2 linked regions of the Rubrivivax gelatinosus IL144 genome follow. The protein of the gene in region 1 binds, or shares a complex with, the protein of each later gene. Links are inferred from orthologs where the notes say so. Each region holds a gene or a part of one and is shown in the gene's direction. Other genes may lie near its edges.

Evidence for each region.
Region 2: the proteins of trxA (region 1) and trxB are in contact, whole or in part, in a crystal structure (PDB 1F6M), measured with the Escherichia coli proteins. The link is inferred for Rubrivivax gelatinosus IL144 from one-to-one orthologs.

Annotation. Positions count from the first base shown.
Region 1 is NC_017075.1:3,526,246-3,537,566, forward strand. What follows is about bases 4,350-7,246. They hold trxA (thioredoxin TrxA), read left to right. Parts: upstream 4,350-5,581; coding sequence 5,582-5,911; downstream 5,912-7,246. Other genes in these bases: RGE_RS16105 (serine/threonine protein kinase), read right to left, coding at 4,350-5,356; rho (transcription termination factor Rho), read left to right, coding at 6,105-7,246. In the rest of the region: RGE_RS16095 (metallophosphoesterase), read left to right, coding at 1-1,199; RGE_RS16100 (serine/threonine protein kinase), read right to left, coding at 1,233-3,611; more of RGE_RS16105, read right to left, coding at 3,608-4,349; more of rho, read left to right, coding at 7,247-7,370; RGE_RS16120 (type B 50S ribosomal protein L31), read left to right, coding at 7,522-7,782; RGE_RS16125 (hypothetical protein), read left to right, coding at 7,880-9,580; phosphate regulon sensor histidine kinase PhoR, read right to left, coding at 9,529-10,881; phosphate regulon transcriptional regulator PhoB, read right to left, coding at 10,889-11,321. UniProt on the Escherichia coli protein: Participates in various redox reactions through the reversible oxidation of its active center dithiol to a disulfide and catalyzes dithiol-disulfide exchange reactions.
Region 2 is NC_017075.1:3,640,736-3,652,034, forward strand. What follows is about bases 8,425-11,299. They hold trxB (thioredoxin-disulfide reductase), read left to right. Parts: upstream 8,425-9,319; coding sequence 9,320-10,279; downstream 10,280-11,299. Other genes in these bases: RGE_RS16640 (Crp/Fnr family transcriptional regulator), read right to left, coding at 8,453-9,121; rpmB (50S ribosomal protein L28), read left to right, coding at 10,374-10,607; rpmG (50S ribosomal protein L33), read left to right, coding at 10,628-10,798; RGE_RS16660 (DesA family fatty acid desaturase), read right to left, coding at 10,946-11,299. Outside these bases: RGE_RS16600 (ABC transporter ATP-binding protein), read right to left, coding at 1-450; RGE_RS16605 (ABC transporter ATP-binding protein), read right to left, coding at 468-1,238; RGE_RS16610 (branched-chain amino acid ABC transporter permease), read right to left, coding at 1,257-2,348; RGE_RS16615 (branched-chain amino acid ABC transporter permease), read right to left, coding at 2,367-3,290; RGE_RS16620 (replication-associated recombination protein A), read right to left, coding at 3,457-4,800; RGE_RS16625 (chemotaxis protein CheW), read left to right, coding at 4,939-5,469; outer membrane lipoprotein chaperone LolA, read right to left, coding at 5,486-6,094; RGE_RS16635 (DNA translocase FtsK), read right to left, coding at 6,091-8,415.

The DNA of each region.
Region 1 (11,321 bases):
CGCCGCTGTGGGCCGCCAACGGCAACCGCAACAAGATCGTCGTCATCAGCGACCTGCACCTGGGCATCGACGACCGGTATACCGAGACGCTGGCCAACCGGCCGCTGCTGATCAAGTTCCTGCAATGCCTGCGCAACACCAGCGACGTGCGCGAACTGGTCATCGCCGGCGACTTCCTCGACGAGTGGTTCCTGCCGGTCCACTACCCCGTCTACACCGACCAGGCCCAGTTCTACCGGGGCGTCATCGCGAACAACCTGGAGGTCTTCCAGGAACTCAACCGCGTCGTCTCGCGCGGCATCAAGCTGGTCTACGTGCCGGGCAACCACGACCTGACGCTCGAAGCCGAGGTCCTGCAGGCGGCCATTCCGGGCCTGGTGCAGGTGCGCGACGTCCGCGGGCTGGGCGCCTACTACACCGGCGACCGCAAAGAGATCGTCATCGAGCACGGCCATCGCTACGACCTGTTCTCGGCACCGGACACGCTGACCAATGCCGCGCTCTGCGGCAACGGCGACAGCTTCCTGCCCGCCGGCTATTTCTATGCCCGTTACGCCGCGACCTGGGTGCTGGAAGGCAAGCCGAGCGTGCCGAAGAACCTGCCGCCGGTGACCAACGTTCCCGACCCGTCGAACGTGGACCAGTACGGGGCCTACCTCTATCACTCGGTCCTGAAGAAGATCTCCACGCGCATGACGCCCTACGAGGGCCTCGAGGACAAGATCTTCGACATGCACATCTGCGGCTTCAACGACAGCTACAGCTACCTGGACTTCTATCCGACGCAGCAGGCCGACGGCACGATCAGCGCGCCGGTGCTGTTCCGCAACATCCAGCGCACCTGGGCCGATCGCCAGGCGCTCAACCGGGTGAAAGTGCCCAGCAGCTTCGCCACCGCGGTGACCGGCGACTACGAGTCCTTCTATACCCAGGCGCGGGCGCAGTATCTCGAGAACCCGGACGAGAACGTCGACGTCGTCGTCTTCGGCCACACCCACGTGCCTTCGTACCGCAGCCTGGGCAACGGCAAGCGCTACCTCAACTCGGGCACCTGGATCGACGACAACGTCGACTACGAGGACGCGCCCCGGACCTTTGCCGTGCTCACCACCGGCGCCGGCACGACGGGCGCGGTCTACACCTTCATCGGCGAAGGCATGGCCAACGACATCACCCACAAGGTCAGCCAGGGCGCCTAGCCGACGACGGCGCCGCCCGCAGCGGCGGCGCCCTCAGCTGCGCTGGCGGAAGGCCATCACCGCCTGGTTGCGCAGCGTGCGCAGCAGCGACAGCTCCTTCTCGCCCAGCCCCGGCGTGCCGGGCTGGGCCTTGTCGGCGTAGATCAGCGCGAAGGTGGCGCTCTTCAGCGTCATCGGCAGCAGCAGGAACGACGGCGCGGCCACCTGCTCGCGATACCAGGCCGGCAGCCGGGCGACGATGTTCGCCGCGGTGGCGTCGGCGATCAGCGTGTCCATGCCCTTGGCGCAGACGGCGGCGAACAGGTCCGGCGCGCCGGTGGGCTTCAGCGGCACGCGGAAGGCGCGGCTGACGGCCTCGACCCCGTCGCCCAGGCCGAAGCGGCCGGTCAGCGTCTCGGTCTTCGGGTCGCGCAGGCAGAAGACGACGCGGCGGAACTCCAGCGCGCGGTACATCGTCTCCAGCACCATGCGCAGCACCTCGTTGAGCCGGAAGTCGTCGGCCACCATCGAGTTCGTGATGTCCTGGATGCCGGCGGCGAGCACGTCGGCCATCGCCGGCGGCGGCGGCGCGATGCGGCCGTTGGTGTCCTGGGCGACGGCCACGGTCTGGTTGTCGAGCTGCAGCGCGGTCAGCGTGTCGACCTCGGCGGCGGGCGTCTGCGCATGCAGCAGGCGGCGCACGCGGGCGCCGCGCGCGGTCTGCACGCCCATCGCCGGCGCCAGCTCGGCCAGGCGCTGGCGCGCCGCTTCGGCGGCCTTGGCGATCTCGCGCGGCGCGACGCCCAGCGTCGGCGCGTAGCGCGCGCCCAGTTCGGCCAGGCGCTCGGGCAGCGCCTCGGGCTCGAGGAACAGCATCGCGTCGGCCATCTCGTTGCCCAGCCGCCCCACCCAGCGCTGGCGCTCGACGCCGCGTTCGACGGCACGCCCGGGCGCGTCGCCGGTCGGCGAACGCATCGTGCGCAGCAGCGTGTCGGGCAGGCCCCAGGAGCGCGCGATGCCGATGCCCAGCTCCTCGAAGCCGATGCCGAGCACGCGCGCGGCGGCGGCCTCGTGCGCCGCGGCCGGCGCGTCGGGGCCGTCGAGCAGGCCGCGGATCTGCTCGGCCTCCTCGGGGAAGTAGTACTCGGTCAGCAGGCGGCCGAGGTTCTGGAACATCGAGCCGAGAAAGGTCTCCTCGCCGTCGCGCGAGCCCGCGCTCAGCTCGTCGGCCAGCGTGCCGGCCATCAGCGCGCGCAGGAACTCTTCCTTCAGCTGGTTGGCGTGCGCCTTGTCGCGCATGTGCTCCAGCAGCACCAGCGACAGCGCCATGTCGCGCACGGTGGCGAAGCCGACCAGCGCGACGGCACGCGAGACCGTGCTGACGGCGCCACCGGCGGAGCTGAAGTGCGCCGTGTTGACGACGCGCAGCAGCTTGTTGGTCAGCGCGACGTCCTTCAGGATCTCCGAGGACAGGCGGTTCAGGCTCTCGGTCTCGGAGGTGGCGACCCGCTGGATGCGCACCACCGACTCCGACAGCGCCGGGAAGTCGCCCTTGTGGCGCATGCGGCGCAGCAGGAAGTCCAGCGTGCCGTGGCCGGCGGGCGCGGCCGGCTCGGCCTCGACCTCGGGGTCGAGCCAGCGCGTCAGCGCCGCGTGCAGCTCCTGCACCGAGGGGTAGCGCAGGCTGGCGTCGCGCGCCAGCGCCCGCTGCACGACGGTGCGCAGCGTCTCCTCGACGGTGGCCTCGGCCGGGATCGCCAGGTCTTCGCGCTGCACGCGCTCGATCGCGCGGCGCACGTCGCGCTCGGGCAGCAGCCGGGTGCCGCCCAGCATCTCGCCGAGCACGACGCCGGCGGAGAACACGTCCAGCGCCGGCGTCGGCGGCTCGCCGCGCGCCGCCTCGGGCGACAGGTAGCCGGGCGTGCCGACGATGACGCCGCGGTGGGCGCTGCCGGCGTCGACGCGGGTGGCGATGCCGAAGTCCATCACGCGCGGCCGGCCGTCGGCACCGAGCAGCACGTTGGACGGCTTCAGGTCGCGGTGCACGATGCCCTGGGCGTGGGCGGCGGCCAGCGCGTCCAGGATGCCCAGCATCAGCGTCACCGCCTCGCGCGCCGGCAGCGCACCGCGCTCGCGCAGCGTCTCGGCCAGCGTGCGCCCGGGCACGTACTCGAAGACGAAATAGGGCTGGCCGCCGTGGCGGTCGGCCTCGAAGACCGGGACGACGTTCGGATGCGTCAGCCGGGCGACGCTGCGCGCCTCGTGCAGCCAGGCGTCGACGTCGGAGCTGCCGACGCTGTCGTTGAGCAGCTTGAGCGCGACGTCGCGGTCCAACCGCGGGTCGTGCGCCAGCCAGACGCTGGCCTGGGCACCGCGACCGAGTTCGCGGCGCAGTTCGAAGCGGCCGACCTGGCCGCCGGCACCCAGGCTCACGACATCGCTCCCGAGGCTCCGGCGACGCTGGCGCGGCGCTCCGCGGGCTCGGCGGCGCCGGCGGGCCGCATCGAGGCCGCGACGGCCTCCTGCAGCTCCTTGACCGACAGGCCCAGCGCGCGGCCGTAGCGCTGCGCGATGCGCTGCAGCGCCGGCCCGGGCGCGGCGCCGGTCGTCGCATAGGCATCGACGATCTCGTTGCCGGCGCTGGCCACCTGGCGCAGCAGCTCGGTGTCGCCGTCGGCATGGCGCACCGGTGTCTCCAGCGGCAGGCGGCGGATCATGTGCAGCACGCCGTCGTCCAGACCCCAGTGGCGCGCGACGGCGTGTCCCAACGCCTCGACGTCGATGCCGAGCACGGCAAAGGACGCGGCCTGCTCGCCCATGCCGGGGTCTTCGCGCTCGCTGCCGGGGGCCGGCTGCATCAGGCGGCGGATCTGCTGCGCCTCGTCGGGGAAGTGGTACTGCAGCACCAGGCGGCCGAGGTTCTGCAGCATCGCGAGCAAGGTCACGACCTCGGCGTCGTAGCCGGCGGGCCGCAAGGCCGCGGCCACGCGACCGGCACGCTTGACGCGCGCGATGAGCTGCAGCAGCTCGGCCGCGGCGTCCTCGGACAAGGGGCCGGGCCAGGGCCGCAGCGCGGTGGCGGCGCGGCGCACGCCGTCGATGCCGAGCATCGCGATCGCGCGGCGCAGCGTCAGGATCGGGCCGCTACCCGAGACCTGTGCACCGCGCACCTGGGCGGTGTTGACGGCGCGCAGCAGCTCGAAAGCCAGCGCCAGGTCCTGCAGCGCGACCTCGGCGATCTCGTTGGTGCGCTGGCGCTCCATCGCGCCCAGGCGGTTCAGGCGCCCGGCGGCGCCGGGCTGGGCGGGCAGCACGCCGGCGGCGCGCAGCCGGTCGGACAGCAGCGACAGCGCGCCGTTGCCGCCGGACTCGGCCTGGATCCAGCCTTCGAGCGCACGTGCCAGCGTGCGCGCGCTGCGGTAGCGCTGGCGCTCCTGGCGGTCGGTGGCGCGGTTGACGATGGCGCGCAGCGGCTCGGGCACGAGGTGGGCCGTCGCCCAGGGCAGGCGCACGATCTCGCGGCCCAGCGGCGGCATGCGCTCGACGACGCGCCCGGTGTCGGGCTCGTCCAGCGCGTGCTGGCCGGCCAGCGCGTGGTGCAGCAGCAGGCCGGCAGCCATCACGTCGCGCTGCGCGGCAGCCCGCTGCGCGGCCAGCGACGGCGCCTCGCCCTGCGGCGTGGCGACTTCCAGGCCGGCCAGACGCAGCCGGCCGTGGTCGTCGACGAGCACGACGAAACCTTGCAGGTCCTGGTGCGCGACGCCGGACTGGTGCGCGAACGCGAGGCCGGCGAGCAGCTGCACGAAGATCCCGGCGCACTCGGGCGGCGCCAGGCCTTGCGAGCCGACCCGCTCGGCCAGCGGCGCGGCGTCGTCCAGGTCGTAGGCGACGTAGGGCCAGCCGTCCTGCACGCCGATGTCCACGGCGACGGCGAGGTTCGGGTGCTGCAGCCGCGCGGCGCGCTGCACGGTCTCGGTCCAGCGCTCGAGCGCGGCGAGCTCGGCCGGCTGCACGCGCGGCAGCACGAGCAGCAGGTCGCGGCCGGCGCGCGCGTCGGCCACCAGCCAGGCCATCGTGCGCTCGCTCTTGCCGACGAGCCGCAGCAGCTGATAGGCGCCGAAGTGGCGCACCGCAGCGGAACGCGGCGCAGCCTCCGTGGCGGTTACGGGGTTGGACATGGTCCAGATTGGAAACCGGCGGGGCACATGCCGAAACCCCGATCTGGCGTCGTTTTCGGTTGCAGTTCGCGCGCCCGGCGCTATCGCGGTGATAGCCGCAGCCCAATCAGCCGAACAGGCCCTTTGTGCAAGAATCCGCCCGACGCATTCGCGTACCCTTCCCGGTTTACCGACCCATCCTGCGCCCGCCCGTGACGGCGACCGCGGCGCCCGGAGTTCACCCCCATGAGCAGCGAACTGATCAAGCACGTGACCGACGCGTCGTTCCAAAGCGACGTCCTGCAGGCCGACAAGCCCGTCCTCGTCGACTACTGGGCCGAGTGGTGCGGCCCCTGCAAGATGATCGCGCCGGTGCTCGACGAACTCGCGCCGGCCTACGACGGCCGTCTGCAGATCGCCAAGATGAACGTCGACGAGAACCGCGAAGTGCCGGCCAAGTTCGGCATCCGCGGCATCCCGACGCTGATGATCTTCAAGGGCGGCCAGCTCGCCGCGACCAAGGTCGGCGCGCTTTCCAAGGCACAACTGTCGGCCTTCATCGACAGCCATCTATAATGCGGCCGATCGGCGCCTGAGCATCACGCTCGCGGCGCCGACGGTACGCCCCCGCCCCGCTGCCCGCCGGCCTCCTCGCCGGCACACGAACAGGCAGCGGCACGCGGACCAGGCTCCCCTCCCACAGCCTCTCTCTACGCCTCGGCGGGCACCCTTGACGGGCGCTGGCCCGGCGTGACCAGGGTCTCGACCCATGCATCTGTCCGAACTGAAAGCGCAGCACGTCTCCGAGCTCATCAAGATGGGCGAAGCGCTGGAAATCGAGAACGTCGCCCGCCTGCGCAAGCAGGAGCTGATGTTCGCGATCATGAAAAAGCGCGCGAAGGCCGGTGAACAGGTCTTCGGCGACGGCGTGCTCGAAGTCCTGCCCGACGGCTTCGGCTTCCTGCGCTCGATCGAAGCCAGCTACATGGCTTCGACCGACGACATCTACCTGTCGCCGAGCCAGATCCGCCGCTTCAACCTGCACACCGGCGACATGGTCGAAGGCGAAGTGCGGGTGCCCAAGGACGGCGAGCGCTACTTCGCCCTCGTGAAGGTCGACCGTGTGAACGGCGTGACCCCGGAGGAGAGCAAGCACAAGATCATGTTCGAGAACTTGACGCCGCTCTTCCCGAAAGAGCAGTTCAAGCTCGAGCGCGACAACCTCAAGGCCGAGGAGAACATCACCGGCCGCATCATCGACCTCATCGCCCCGATCGGCAAAGGCCAGCGCGCGCTGCTCGTCGCCCAGCCCAAGACCGGCAAGACGGTGATGATGCAGCACCTGGCGCACGCGATCGTCGCCAACCACCCCGAGGTGCACCTGATCGTGCTGCTCGTCGACGAGCGACCCGAGGAAGTGACCGAGATGCTGCGCACCGTGCGCGGCGAGGTCATCAGCTCGACCTTCGACGAGCCCGCCGCGCGCCACGTGCAGGTCGCCGAGATGGTGATCGAGCGCGCCAAGCGCCTGGTCGAGCTGAAGAAGGACGTCGTGATCCTGCTCGACTCGATCACCCGCCTGGCCCGCGCCTACAACAACGTCCTGCCCTCGTCGGGCAAGGTGCTGACCGGCGGCGTCGACGCCAACGCGCTGCAGCGCCCGAAGCGCTTCTTCGGCGCCGCGCGCAACGTCGAGGAAGGCGGCTCGCTGACGATCATCGGCACCGCGCTGATCGACACCGGCAGCCGCATGGACGAGGTGATCTACGAAGAGTTCAAGGGCACCGGCAACTGCGAGATCCACCTGGATCGCCGCATGGCCGAGAAGCGCGTCTACCCGTCGATCCTGATCAACAAGTCGGGCACCCGCCGCGAGGAGTTGCTGCTCAAGCCGGAGATCCTGCAAAAGACCTGGATCCTGCGCAAGCTGCTCTATCCGATGGACGAGATCGAGGCGATGGAGTTCATCCTCGACAAGATGAAGGCGACGAAGAACAACCTGGACTTCTTCGACATGATGCGACGCGGCGGGTGATTCCGCGGTCGATCACGCCTTGCGCGCACTCGATGCGCGCACACGGGGCCCTACGGGGCCCCGTTTCACGCTAGAATCAGCGGTTTTTCCGCCACCGGGCAAGTGCGCCGACGTTTCGGCGTGGCTGCCACACCTGCACTCGAGAGGCACCATGAAAGAAGGCATCCACCCGAACTACCGCGAGGTCTGCTTCCAGGACCTGTCCAACGGCTTCAAGTTCGTGACGCGTTCGTGCGTTCAGACCAAGGAAACGATCAAGCTGGACGATGGCCGCGAGCTGCCGCTGGTGAAGCTCGAAACCACGAGCGAGACGCACCCGTTCTACACCGGTACGCAAAAGAGCGTGGACAACCTGGGCGGCCGCGTCGAGAAGTTCCGCAACAAGTTCGCGCGGGTCGGCCTCAAGAAGTGAGGCGTGCCCGCCGGGGCCCGCGCGCGGCCCCCGCTGGACAAGGCAGCCTCGGCTGCCTTTTCTTTTTTCCGCCGTCTTCACGCATCATCGTCCTCCGGTGAGCAGTCCCAATCCCGCCCTCGTCACCCAGCGCGGCGCGCGCTCCCTGCCGCGGCTGGCGCTGCTGGTGTTCTGTGCCGCGTACGTGCTGCCCGGCGTCTTCCACCGCGACCCCTGGCGCAACGCCGACCTCGTCGCCTACGGGCTGATGTCGGCGATCGCCGAAGGCCGGACGTCCTGGCTGTCGCCGACGCTGGGCGGGGTGCCGGCCGACGCCGCGCTGCTGCCGCACTGGCTGGGCGCGCTGGCGATCCAGTGGCTGGGCCCGCTGTTCGGCGACGGCGCCTTCGCCGCGCGCGTCCCGTTCGCGCTGCTGCTGGCGCTGGCGATGGTGCTGGTCTGGTACACGACCTACTACCTCGCGCGCACCCAGGCCGCGCAGCCGGTGGCCTTCGCCTTCGGCGGCGAGGCCGACCCCGTGGACTACGCGCGAGCGATCGCCGACGGCGCGCTGCTGGCGCTGATCGCGACGCTGGGCCTGCTGCAGCTGGGCCACGAGACGACGCCCGAACTCGGCCAGCTGGTCGGCGTGGGCCTGTTCATGCTGGCGCTGGCGATCGCGCCGTTTCGCCGCTGGCAGCCGCGCGTGGCCATCGTCGCCGCACTGCTGGTGCTGGCCGGCAGCGGCGCGCCGGCCACGGCGCTGGGCATCGGCCTGGGCGGCGTGCTGGTCTGCATGCGCTCGGCCTACGACACGGTGCGCCGCTTCGCGCCCTGGGTGGCCGCGGCGACGCTGGCCTCGGCGGCGCTGGCCGCCTGGCTGGGCGCCTGGCAGTGGCGCGCCTCCTGGCCCGACGCCGACGACGCCGTGACGCTGGCGCGCCAGTGGGCCTGGTTCCTGTGGCCGGCCTGGCCGCTGGTGCTGTGGACGCTGTGGCAGTGGCGCCGCCATCTGACGCACCGGCACATCTCGGTGCCGCTGGTGACCGTCGTCGTGGCGATGGTCGGGGCGATCGCGACAAACATGAACGAGCGCCTGCTGATGCTCGCCATCCCCGGGCTGGCGGTGCTGGCGGCGTTCGCGCTGCCGACGCTCAAGCGCACCAGTTCGGCGGCGATCGACTGGTTCTCGATGTTCTTCTTCACCTTCGGCGCGATCGCGATCTGGTTCTTCTACGTCGCGATGCAGACCGGGGTGCCGGCCAAGCCGGCGGCCAACGCGCTGCGCCTGGTGCCGGGCTACGTCGTGCGCTTCGAGCCGGTGGAACTGGCCTTCGCGCTGGCCGGCACGCTGGCCTGGTTATGGCTGCTGCGCTGGCGCACCGGGCGCCACCGCGAGGCGCTGTGGAAGAGCATGGTGATCCCGGCCGGCGGCGTCGCGCTGTGCTGGCTGCTGCTGATGACGCTGTGGCGCGCGCCGCTGGACTACGCGCGCAGCTCGCGCCCTGAAGTCGAACATCTGCGCGCCTATGTCGCCAGCGGCGGCTGCATCGCCGCGCCGGGCGCACCGTCGGTCGCGGTGGCGGCGCTCGAGGTCTTCGGCCGCTACCAGATCGACGCCAGCCCCGATGCCGTGAACGGCCGCTGCGACAACCTGCTGTACCGGGTGCGCGGCGTGAAGCCGCCGCCGGCGCCGCCGGGCTGGGTGCACGTGGCGACGCTGCAGCGCATGCAGGACCGCGGCGAGCGCTTCGCGCTCTACCGCCGTCAGGCCGCGCCGGCGGCCGCCGTCGAAGCGCCCGAGGCCGCGGCGCGCTGACGCAGCCGCGCCGCCGGGAACACGAGGCGGAAACGCGAGCCCCGGCCGGGCTCGCTGGCGACGTCGATCTCGCCGCCGTGGCGCTGCACGACGTGCTTGACGATCGACAGCCCCAGCCCGGTGCCGCCGGTCTCGCGCGAGCGGCTGCTGTCGACGCGGTAGAAACGTTCGGTCAGCCGCGGCAGGTGCTCGCGCGCGATGCCGACGCCGGTGTCGGCGACCTCGATCTCGGCGCTGCCGTCGTCGCGGGTACGGAAACGCAGGTCGATGCGCCCGCCTTCGGGCGTGTAGCGCACGGCGTTGCCGACGAGGTTGCCGATGGCGCTGAGCAGTTCGGTGTCGCTGCCGGCGATCTCGCAGTCCTCGCCCCCGGCGGCGCTGATCTCGTGGCGCCCGGCCGACAGCGCGCGGCCGTCGGCTTCGGCGCGGCGCAGCAGCGTCGCCACCGGCCACCAGCGGTCCGGCGGCGGCCGCGGGCTGCCTTCGAGCTGCGCCAGCGTCAGCAGGTCGGCGACCAGCGCCTGCATGCGGTTGGTCTGCTGCTCCATCAGTTTGAGCACACGCTCGCGCTCGACCGGCGTCAGCGGCAGCGAGGCCATGGTCTCGACGAAGCCGGCGAGCACCGTCAGCGGCGTGCGGATCTCGTGCGAGACGTTGGCGACGAAGTCGCGGCGCATCGCGTCGGCGCGCTCGCGCTCGGTGACGTCCAGCGACAGCACCAGGCGCAGGCCTTCGCCGTACTCGCGCACGATGACCGAGAAGCTGCGCCGGCCCAGCGGGTCGACCAGCATCAGCGGCTGGCTGAAGTCGCCGACCTGCAGGAACTGCACGAAAGCCGGCTGGCGCACGAGGTTGGTCACGCGCTGGCGACGGTCGCGCACCGGGTCCAGGCCGAAGTGGTCGGCGGCCTCCGAGTTGCACCACTCGATCTGGCCGCTGGCGTCGAGCATCATGACGCCGTTGGGCGAAGCCTCGATGGCCGACAGGAACTGCTCCAGGCGCTGGCGCTCGCGTTCGATCTGCGTCTCGCGCTGGCGAAAGCCCCGCTCCACGCGGTAGCCGAGTTCGCCCCAGAAGCCGGTGTCGCGCGGCGCGCCACGCGTCTGGTCGCCACGCAGCCAGTTCAACAGCCGGCGCGCGCGCCAGCCTTCGACGGCGGCCGCCAGCGCGGCGAAGAAGGCGGCGCCCAGCGGCGCGCCGATGCCGGGCTGGCCGACGGAGCGGCCGACGACGTCGCCGACCAGCGCGCCGAGCGCGCCGGCCAGCATCGCCCAGATGGCGCGCGACAGCAGTGCACCCATGAGGGGATCAGGCGGCGACGCTGCCCAGTTGCTGCGTCATGCGGTAGCCGGCGCCGCGCACGGTCTCGATCAGCGCCGAGCACTGCACCGGCGCCAGCGCCTCGCGCAGGCGCTTGACGTGCACGTCGACCGTGCGTTCCTCGATGAACACATGGTCGCCCCAGACGCGGTCGAGCAGCTGGGCGCGGCTGTGCACGCGCTCGGGGTGCGTCATCAGGAAGTGCAGCAGGCGGAACTCGGTGGGCCCCATCTTCACTTCGCGCAGCTCGTCGTCGACGCGGCGCGTGACGCGGCGCGTCGCCGGGTCAAGCTTGAGCCCGGCGACCTCGACCGGGCTGTCCAGCGCCTCGGGCGCCTTGCGGCGCAGCACGGCGCGCATGCGCGCCAGCAGTTCCTTCGGCGAGAACGGCTTGGTCAGGTAGTCGTCGGCGCCGGCGTCG
Region 2 (11,299 bases), 120 kb from region 1 along the record:
CGCCATCAGCGCGCGGCCCATCGCGAGCATCTGCTGCTCGCCGCCGGACATCGTGCCGGCGAGCTGGTTGCGGCGTTCCTTCAGGCGCGGGAACTTGCCGAAGACCATCTCGATGTCGTCTTCGATCTCGTTGTCGTTGCGGATGAAGGCGCCCATCTGCAGGTTCTCGACGATCGTCATGCGGGTGAAGGTGCCGCGGCCTTCGGGCACCATCACCAGGCCCTGCTTGACCAGGTCCCACGGCCCCTGGCCGCGGATGTTGCGGCCCAGGTACTCGATCGTGCCTTCGGCCACCGGCTGGGTGCCGGTCACCGCCTTCAGCGTCGTCGTCTTGCCGGCGCCGTTGGCGCCGATCAGGCTCACCAGCTCGCCCTGGTGGACCTCGAAGTTCACGCCCTTGACGGCCTGGATGCCGCCGTAGGCCACCTTCAGGCCGGTGACCTTCAACATCGTCGTGGTGCTCATGCTCAGTGTCCGCCCGCGCCCAGGTAGGCCTCGATGACCTTCTCGTTCTTCTGCACGTCCGCCGGGGTTCCCTCGGCGATCTGCTTGCCGTAGTCGAGCACGGTGACGCGGTCGCACAGCCCCATGACGAGCTTCACGTCGTGCTCGATGAGCAGGATCGTGCGGCCGTCGCGGCGGATGCGGTCGATCAGTTCGCGCAGCACGACCTTCTCGGTCGCGTTCATGCCCGCGGCGGGCTCGTCCAGCGCGATCAGCTTCGGATCGGTGGCCAGCGCGCGCGCGATCTCCAGGCGGCGCTGGTCGCCGTAGGACAGCGTGCGCGCCTTGTACTCGGCGTACTTGCCGATGCCGACGTAGTCCAGCAGCTCCTTGGCGCGCGCGGCGATCTCCTGCTCCTCGCGCTTGAAGCCGCCGGTGCGGAACACCGCACCGCCCAGGCCCGAACGCGTGCGCACATGGCGCCCGACCATCACGTTCTCCAGCGCCGTCATCTCGGCGAAGAGGCGGATGTTCTGGAAGGTGCGTGCGATGCCCGCCTTGGCGACGAGGTGCACCGCGCTGGGCTTGTAGGGCTCGCCGCCGAGCTCGAACGAGCCCGCGTCGGGGATGTACAGGCCGGTGATGACGTTGAAGAACGTCGTCTTGCCGGCGCCGTTGGGGCCGATGAGGCCGTAGACCTGGCCCTTGCGGATCTCGATGCCGACGTCCGACAGGGCCTGCAGCCCGCCGAAGCGCTTGGAGACACCCTGAACCTTGAGAATCGTTTCCGACATGTCGCTTCGCGTCCCTTCTCAGCGCATCAGCTTGGTGACCGGCCGCGGTGCGGCCTTGCCGTGTTCGGGCGAGGGCCACAGGCCGCGCGGACGCAGCAACATGATGGAGATCATCGCCAGCGCGATCAGCAGCTGGCGCAGGATGGCGGCATCCAGCCGCCCGCCGGTCATCTCCTGCAGCGGGCCGGCGACGTAGCGCAGCACCTCGGGCAGCGCCGCCAGCAGCACCGCGCCCAGGATGACGCCGGGGATGTGGCCCAGGCCGCCGAGCACGATCATCGCCACGATCATCACGCTCTCCTGCAGCGAGAACGACTCCGGCGAGACGAAGCCCTGGAAGGCCGCGAACATCGAGCCCGAGACGCCGCCGAAGGTGGCGCCCATGCCGAAGGCCAGCAGCTTCATGTTGCGGGTGTTGATGCCCATCGCCTTGGCGGCGATCTCGTCCTCGCGGATCGCCATCCAGGCGCGGCCGATGCGCGAGCGCTCGAGGCGGTAGCAGATCAGCACGCTGAAGATCACCAGCGCGAGGAACAGGTAGTAGTACAGCGTGACCGAGGGGATCGCGAACTCGCCGATGTACTTCGTCTTGCCGAAGTCGAAGCCGAACAGGTTCATCGCGTCGATGCGGTCCAGACCGCGCGGCCCGTTGGTGATGTTCAGCGGGTACTCCAGGTTGTTCATGAACACCCGGATGATTTCGCCGAAGCCCAGCGTGACGATCGCCAGGTAGTCACCGCGCAGCTTGAGCACCGGCGTGCCGAGCAGCACGCCGGCCAGCGCCGCCAATCCCGCGGCCAACGGTATGACCAGCCAGATCGGTGTGTGCAGGCCGTTGGGGAAGGCGTTGGCGATCCACTCGAAGTTCTCCGTCAGGTGCGGAGACGCGAGCAGCGCATACATGTAGGCCCCGACGGCGTAGAACGCGACGTAGCCCAGGTCGAGCAGGCCGGCGTAGCCGACGACGATGTTCAGGCCCAGCGCGAGCAGCACGTACAGCAGCGCCAGCGCCAGGATGCGCACCCAGCCCTGGCCGAACTGCTGCGCGAACAGCGGCAGCGCCAGCAGCGCCAGGGCGGCGATGATGAATAGGAAGAGCTTGTTCTTCATGGAAGGCAACCCGGCAACTCAGGCGCGGTCGGCGACGCGTTCGCCGAGCAGGCCGGCGGGACGCAGCGTGAGCACGAGGATCAGCGCGACGAAGGCGAAGATGTCGGCGTAATGGCTGCCGAGCACGCCCCCGGTGAGGTCACCGAGGTAGCCGGCGCCGATCGCCTCGACGAGGCCGAGCAGCAGGCCGCCGACCACGGCACCGGCCAGGTTGCCGATGCCGCCGAGCACCGCCGCGGTGAAGGCCTTCAGGCCGGGCAGGAAGCCCATCGAGTGCTGCACGGTGCCGTAGTTGGCCGCCCACATCACGCCGGCGACCGCGGCCAGCGTGGCGCCGATGACGAAGGTCGCCGAGATCACCATGTCCGGGCGCACGCCCATCAGCGTGGCCACGCGCGGGTTCTCGGCGGTGGCGCGCATCGCGCGGCCGAGCTTGGTGCGGTTGACCAGGTACATCAGCGCCGAGAGCATGGCGACCGTGATGCCCAGGATCAGGCACTGGGTGACGGTGATGACCGGGCCGCCGAGGTCGATCGGGTCGGTCGGCAGCAGCAGCGGATAGGGTTTGGGGTTGGGCTTCCAGATGATCATCGCGACCGTCTGCAGCAGCAGGCTCATGCCCATCGCGGTGATCAGCGGGGCCAGGCGCGGCGCGCTGCGCAGCGGCTTGTAGGCCAGTTTCTCGATCGTGAAGTTCAGTGCCGAACAGACCACGATCGCCACGGGCAGCGAGATCAGCATCATCGCCCAGCCCGGCAGGCCCGAGTCGGCCAGCAGGGTGACGACGGTCCAGCTCGTCAGCGCGCCCACCATCAACACTTCGCCGTGCGCGAAGTTGATCAGATTGATGATGCCGTAGACCATCGTGTAGCCCAGTGCGACCAGCGCGTACATGCTGCCGAGCACCAGACCGTTGATGATCTGCTGGAAGAATGTTTCCATCGAAAGGGAGTCTCCGGGGTGATCCGCGCGGCTTCCCGCGCGCCGTGTCGGGTCTAGCAAGAACCCGGCCGGACCATCTCAATTTGTATGTAAAGCGAGGCCTTACCCACCCCTCGACGCCGGCCGGACGTCGCGCAAGGGCGCGATTCTCGCTCGAAAAATCGCGTCAGCCGGAAGTAGTCGCCGCATCGTCGAGCGCACGAAGTTCTGCTAGGCGATCGGCGATGCGCGCCTCCAGCCCGCGCGCGACGGGCTGGTAGAAGCGCCGCCCGACGAGGCCGTCGGGCAGGTAGCGTTCGCCGGCGGCGTAGCCTTCGGGCTCGTCGTGGGCGTAGCGGTAGTCGCGGCCGTGGCCCAGCGACTTCATCAGCTTGGTCGGCGCATTGCGCAGATGGTCGGGCACCGGCCGGCTGACGTCGCTGCGCACCAGCGCGCGCACCTCGTTCCAGGCCTTGTAGACGGCGTTGGACTTGGGTGCGATGGCCAGGTAGACCACGGCTTCGGCCAGCGCCAGCTCGCCTTCGGGCGAACCCAGGCGCTCGTAGACCTCGGCGGCGTCCAGCGCCAGGCGCAGCGCACGCGGGTCGGCCAGGCCGACGTCCTCGGCGGCCATGCGCACGATGCGCCGCGCGGCGTAGCGCGGGTCGGCGCCGCCGTCGAGCAGCCGCGCCAGCCAGTAGATCGCGCCGTCGGGGTCGGAGCCGCGCACCGACTTGTGCAGCGCCGAGATCGTGTCGTAGAACTGGTCGCCGCCCTTGTCGTAGCGGCGCAGCAGTTCGCCCAGCGCGCGCTCGAGCGCCGCGTCGTCGAGTTCGGCCACGTCACCGGCGGTGGCGACGAGGTTGTCGTAGGCGTTGAGCAGCCGGCGCGCGTCGCCGTCGGCGTGGGCGACAAGGCGCGTGCGCGCGGCCTCGGTGAGCGGCGGCGCGGCCAGCAGCGTGCGGGCGCGGTCCAGCAGCGTGCCCAGATCCTCGTCGGCCAGGGGCTTGAGCACGTGCACCGTGGCCCGCGACAGCAGCGCCGAGTTGACCTCGAACGACGGGTTCTCGGTCGTCGCGCCGATGAAGGTGAACAGGCCAGACTCGACGTGCGGCAGGAAGGCGTCCTGCTGCGCCTTGTTGAAGCGGTGCACCTCGTCGACGAAGACCACGGTGCCCTGGCCGCGGCGGCGCGCGTCCTTGGCGAGCTCGACCGCGTCGCGGATGTCCTTGACGCCGGCGAGCACCGCCGACAGCACGAGGAACTGGGCGTCGACCGAACCGGCGACCAGCCGCGCCAGCGTCGTCTTGCCGACGCCCGGCGGGCCCCAGAGGATCATCGACGGGATGCGGCCGCTCTCGAAGGCCACGCGCAGCGGCCGGCCGGGGCCGAGCAGGTGCTGCTGGCCGATGACCTCGGCCAGCGTGTGCGGGCGCAGCCGCTCGGCCAGCGGCGCGCCGGGTTCGGCGACCGGCGCCGCGGCCGGGCGCGGCGGCGGTTCGTCAGCGAACAGGGAGTCCTGGGCGTCCATGGCCGATTGTCGCCGAGCCCGAAATGAGGCCCGCCGGCGCCGCTTATCCCCGCATTCGAGCCGCGGCAGCTGCGCAGAATCGCCGCCGCGGCCGCGCTGCCGAGCCGCGACAGCACAAGACTTCCCGAAGGAGCCCGCATGAGCACCACCCTCGATCGCCCGGCCGCGACGGCGGCCGACCCCCAGGACACGGCGGCCGCCCAGGCCGCGCGCGAGTACCTGTCGTTCAAGCTCGGTGCCGAGGAATACGGCATCGACATCCTGAAGGTGCAGGAGATCCGCGGCTACGAGCCGCCGACGCGCATCGCCAACGCGCCGGTGTTCATCAAGGGCGTGGTGAACCTGCGCGGCGTCATCGTGCCGATCGTCGACATGCGCGTGCGCTTTGGTCTGGCCGACGTCGAATACAACAGCTTCACCGTCGTCATCATCCTGAACATCGCCGGGCGCACCGTCGGCATGGTCGTCGACTCGGTCAGCGACGTGCTGGAGCTGCGCGGCGAGCAGATCAAGCCGGCGCCCGAGTTCAGCGCCGCGATCGACGCCAGCTACATCACCGGCCTGGGCACGCTGAAGACCGGCGAGCTCGAACGCATGCTGATCCTGCTGGACATCGAGGCCCTGGTGCGCAGCCCCGACATGGGGCTGATGGACGGCGCCGGCGACTGAACCGGCGCCGGCGGCCTCACTGCTGGAGCACGTCGGCGCCCGCCGGCACCGTGAAGTGGAAGCGATCGGCCGGCAGCGCGACGCCGGCCTCGAAGCCCTTGAAGTCCAGCCGCGAGCGCTGGCCGAAGCTGTCGACGATCTCGACGGCCGCCAGCTCGGCGCCGCGGAAGCCCACCTTCATCGACTTGAACGGTCCGTCGGGCGTGCGCGGCGTCGCCTGCGCCCATTCGAGCCCGCCCTGGCTGCCGCCGTTGGACAGCACGAAGTCGGACTCCAGCGAGCCGCCGGCCAGCAGCGCCGCCGGCGTCGCGCCCAGCGCCTGCGACAGCCGGCGCGAGCTGACCTGGTTCAGGTCAGGGTCGTAGATCCAGACCTTCTGGCCGTCGGCGACGATGGTCTGCTGGAACGGCTTCTCGTAGCCGAAGCGGAAGCGGTCGGGGCGCGAGAACTCGAAGCGCCCCGAGGACGTCTTCTTGCGCGCGCCGTCCGGCGAGGTGACGGTCTGGGTGAACTCGGCACGGCCGGTCTTCACGTCGCGCACGAAGGCGCGCAGCGTCTGCACGGCGTCGGCGTGCGCAGCGACGGTGGCGGCGGCCAGCGCCGCGGCGATCAGGAGTTTCTTCATTCTTCGCGTTTGGGCACCAGCAGATCGCGGTTCCCGTTGTGTCCCATGGCCGACACGAGGCCGGACTTCTCCATCTGTTCGAGCAGCCGCGCGGCGCGGTTGTAGCCGATGCGCAGATGGCGCTGGACGAGCGAGATCGACGCCCGCCGGTGCTGCAGCACGACCTGCACCGCCTGGTCGTACATCGAGTCGTCCTCGCCGCCGCCGCTGGGGCCGCCTTCGGGCATCGCGTCGGCATCGCCTTCGAGCGTGCCGCCTTCGAGGATGCCTTCGACGTAGTTGGCCTCGCCCTGGGTCTTGAGGTACTCGACGACGCGGTGCACCTCGTCGTCGCTGACGAAGGCGCCGTGCACACGCACCGGCATGCCGCTGCCCGGCGGCAGGTAGAGCATGTCGCCCTGCCCCAGCAGCGCCTCGGCGCCCATCTGGTCGAGGATGGTGCGGCTGTCGATCTTGCTCGACACCTGGAACGACAGCCGGGTCGGGATGTTGGCCTTGATCAGGCCGGTGATGACGTCGACGCTGGGCCGCTGCGTCGCCAGGATCAGGTGGATGCCGGCGGCACGCGCCTTCTGCGCCAGGCGCGCGATCAGCTCCTCGATCTTCTTGCCGACGACCATCATCAGGTCGGCGAGTTCGTCGATGACGACGACGACGTGCGGCAGCCGCTCCAGCGGCTCGGGCTCCTCGGGCGTCAGGCTGAAGGGGTTGCCGATCTTCTCGCCCTTGGCCTGGGCGTCGGCGATCTTCTTGTTGTAGCCGGCGAGGTTGCGCACGCCCAGCTTGCTCATCAGCTTGTAGCGCCGCTCCATCTCGCCGACGCACCAGTTCAGCGCGTTGGCCGCCTGCTTCATGTCGGTAACGACCGGCGCCAGCAGATGCGGGATGCCCTCGTAGACGCTCATCTCGAGCATCTTCGGGTCGATCAGGATGAGCCGCACGTCGCGCGCCTCGGCCTTGTAGAGCAGGCTGAGGATCATCGCGTTGATGCCCACCGACTTGCCCGAGCCGGTGGTGCCGGCGACCAGGCAGTGCGGCATCTTCGCCAGGTCGGCGACGACCGGGTTGCCGACGATGTCCTTGCCCAGGCCCATCGTCAGCAGCGAGCTGGCCTCGTGGTAGATCTGCGAGCCGAGGATCTCGGCCAGGCGGATCGTCTGCCGGCGCGCGTTGGGCAGCTCCAGCGCCATGTAGTTCTTGCCCGGGATGACCTCGACGACGCGGATCGAGATCAGCGACAGCGAACGCGCCAGATCCTTGGCGAGGTTGACGATCTGCGCGCCCTTGACGCCGGTGGCCGGCTCGATCTCGTAGCGCGTGATCACCGGGCCGGGCGAGGCGGCGACGACGCGCACCTCGACGCCGAAGTCCTTGAGCTTCTTCTCGATCAGCCGGCTGGTCATCTCCAGCGACTCGGGCGTCACGCTCTCCTGGCGGCCCGGCGCGGCGTCGAGCAGGTCGACCTGCGGCAGCTTGGTGTCGGTGAGCTCGACGAACAGCGGCTTCTGGCGCTCCTTGGCGACACGCTCGGACTTGGGCACCTCGACGATGGTCGGCTCGATGACGATCGGCACGTGCTCCTCGACGATCTGGCGCTCGACCTCGACGACGTGCTCGCGCTCGCGCGTGGCCTGCTCGCCGATGCGGCGGTCTTCTTCCTGTTCACGCACCTCGGCGCGGCGCTCGCGCAGGCCGTCGAAACGCTCGCCGATCGCGTCGGCCAGCTTCAGCCACGAGAAGCGCAGCGCCAGCGACAGGCCCAGCACCAGCACGACGATCCACAGCACGCCCGAGCCGGCGAAACCCAGCCAGCGCATCGACAGCGGCCCCAGCGTGTAGCCGAGCACGCCGCCGGAATGCCCCGGCAGCAGCGACTCCAGCCGGTACAGCCGGGTCCATTCGAGCGCGGTGGCGGCCATCATCAGCAGCACCAGGCCGACCCAGAACAGCGCCTTGGGATGGGCCGGCGAATCGGCCGGCGCGTCGTCGCCGCTGCGCAGCGTCTGCGCCAGCAGCGACAGCCAGGCGCGCAGGCCCACCGGCACCAGCCACCAGGCCGAGAAGCCGAACAGGAAGTAGGCGAGATCGGCGACCCAGGCGCCGAGCAGGCCGGCGCGGTTGTGCACCGGCTCGCCGGTGCCGGAGGTGGTGAACGCGGGGTCGGCGGGATGGTGGGTGGCCAGCGCCAGCACCAGCAGCAGCCAGGCCACCGCGCCGGCGGCCAGCAGCGCCTGCTGGCGCCAGCGCACCGGGGCCGGGACCGGCCGTGGCGCCTTCGCCGCGGCGGCGCCGGCGCCCAGGGATCCGAGCGGGAACGTCATGCGGCGATTGTGGCCGATCGCCCCGGCAGACGACGTTTCAGTCGGTCTGCAGCCGTTCCTTGATGATCACCGAGCCGTTCTCCTGGGTCTCGATGACGCCGCGGTCCTCCAGGTCCTTCATGACCCGGCTGACCATCTCGCGCGAGGCGCCCACGACCTTGGCCATGTCCTGACGCGAGACCTTGTGGCGGATGATCTTCGTGCCCTTGTCGTCCTCGGCCATGTCCAGCAGCGTGCGGGCGACGCGGCCGTAGACGTCCAGCAGCGCCAGCGACTCGATCTGCCGGTCGGCGTTGCGCAGCCGGCGCACCAGGCCGCGCAGGATGGCGTAGGACAGCGTCGAGCCCTCGGGCAGGCAGCGCGCGAAGTCGGCGCGCTGCAGCACCAGCATGTCGGTCTGGATCTCGGCGCGCACGGTGGCCGAGTGCGGCTCGCCGTCGATCAGGCTCATCTCGCCGACGTAGTCGCCGGACTCCAGCACCGCCAGGATGACTTCGCGGCCGCGCGAGTCGGAGGTCAGCACGCGCGCCCGGCCGTTGAGCAGGATGAACAGCGCATTGCTCTTGCGCCCCTGCTCGACGACAAGTTCGCCACGGCGGAAGCGGCGCTTGACGACGCTGTCGGCGATCGACTGGGCCTGTTCGGCCGTCAGCATCGAGAACAGCGGCACGCGCCGGATCAGATCCAGGTTCGAGAGCATCGACACGACGGGGACCTCCTCTTGGTTCTGTCCGCTTCCGACCACCGGCCGAGACGCGGAAAGTTATTCCCTATTGTGCCCATTGAGCGCACCGGGCTGCCGCCGCGTCTCGTGGGCGGTATCCTCGCACGTCGGATCGGCGCGACGCCCGACGCCGTCGCGCGCCCCTCGCGGCCCGCCCGCCGGACCTTTTCTCGAGCTTCCATGACCCAGAACACCACCCACGCCCGCGTCCTGATCCTCGGTTCCGGCCCGGCCGGCTACACCGCCGCGATCTACGCCGCGCGCGCCAACCTCGAGCCGTTGCTCGTCACCGGCATCGCCCAGGGCGGCCAGCTGATGACGACCACCGAAGTCGACAACTGGCCCGCCGACGTCAACGGCGTGATGGGCCCGGACCTGATGCAGCGCTTCCAGCAGCACGCCGAGCGCTTCAACACGAAGATGGTCTTCGACCACGTCAACGCCGTCGACTTCTCGCAGCGGCCCTTCGTGCTGACCGGCGACTCGGGCCGGTACACCTGCGACACGCTGATCGTCGCCACCGGCGCCAGCGCCAAGTACCTGGGCCTGCCCAGCGAACAGGCTTTCATGGGCCGCGGCGTCAGCGGCTGCGCCACCTGCGACGGCTTCTTCTACCGCGACCAGGCGGTCTGCGTCGTCGGCGGCGGCAACACCGCCGTCGAGGAGGCGCTGTACCTGTCGAACATCGCCAGCACCGTGCACCTGATCCACCGCCGCGACAAGTTCCGCGCCGAGCCGATCATGGTCGACAAGCTGATGGACAAGGTGAAGGCCGGCAAGATCGTGCTTCACCTGTGGGCCACGCTCGACGAGGTGCTCGGCGACGCCAGCGGCGTGACCGGCGTGCGACTGAAGTCGGTGAACGACGGCACGACCGAAGAACTCAAGGTCAACGGCTGCTTCATCGCCATCGGCCACCAGCCCAACACCGAGATCTTCAAGGGCCAGCTCGAGATGAAGGACGGCTACGTCCTGACCAAGGGCGGCTCCGAGGGTTTCGCGACGATGACCAGCGTGCCCGGCGTCTTCGCCGCCGGCGATGTCCAGGACCACGTTTACCGTCAGGCGATCACCAGCGCAGGCACCGGTTGCATGGCTGCGCTCGATGCCCAACGGTACCTCGAACAATCTGGGCTATAATTTTCGGCTTTGCTGCCTTTGATGGCCCGGCTCCGCTGGGAGCTCGGTATCTTTCGCAGGCGGCCATCACCCTCGAACCTTTCGGAGAAGCGTCATGGCACGCGTCTGTCAAGTCACGGGCAAGCGCCCGATGGTGGGGAACAATGTCTCCCACGCCAACAACAAAACGAAGCGCCGCTTCCTGCCCAACCTGCAATACCGCCGGTTCTGGATGGAGAGCGAGAACCGCTGGGTGCGCCTTCGCGTGTCCAACGCGGCCCTGCGCCTGATCGACAAGGTGGGCATCGAGAAGGTCGTCGCCGACCTGCGTGCCCGCGGCGAAATCTGACAGACCGTTAGGAGAGCGACATGGCCAGCAAAGGCGGACGCGAAAAAATCAAGCTGGAGTCCACCGCGGGCACCGGCCACTTCTACACCACGAGCAAGAACAAGAAGACGACGCCTGAAAAGCTCGAATTCCTGAAGTTCGACCCGAAGGCTCGCAAGCACGTCCTGTACAAGGAAGTGAAGCTGAAGTGATCGGCCGGCCACCACGAGGTGGCCACGGACCGAGACGACGGGGCCTGCGGGCCCCGTTTGCATGGGCGCTTCCGCCCGCCATGCGGCGCGGAGCAGCCCAACAAAAAGGGGCCGCGAGGCCCCTTTTTCATGCCCGGCGCCCTGCCCTCAGGCGCGCGCCGAACGCAGCTTCAGCGAGAACTCCTGCAGCGCGGCGATGCCGCTGTCCTCGGCCTTGCGGCACCAGGCCTGCAGGTCGGCGACGAGCTGCTCGGCCGAGACGTTGGTGCGCGTCCACAGCGCACGCAGCTCCTCGCGCATCGCGACCAGCTTGGCCAGACTCGGGTTGTCGCCCAGCGCCTGCGTCAGGCGCGGCCGCACGCCGTGCGGGATCTTGTCTTCGTCGCGGTGCAGCCAGGTCTTGGCGAGCACCAGATCGCGCCAGTGCGCACTGTTTTGGGCGCCCTGCGCTTTCAGATGCGCCAGTTCGGCGCGCACCGCACGCCGCATTTCCTTGGCATA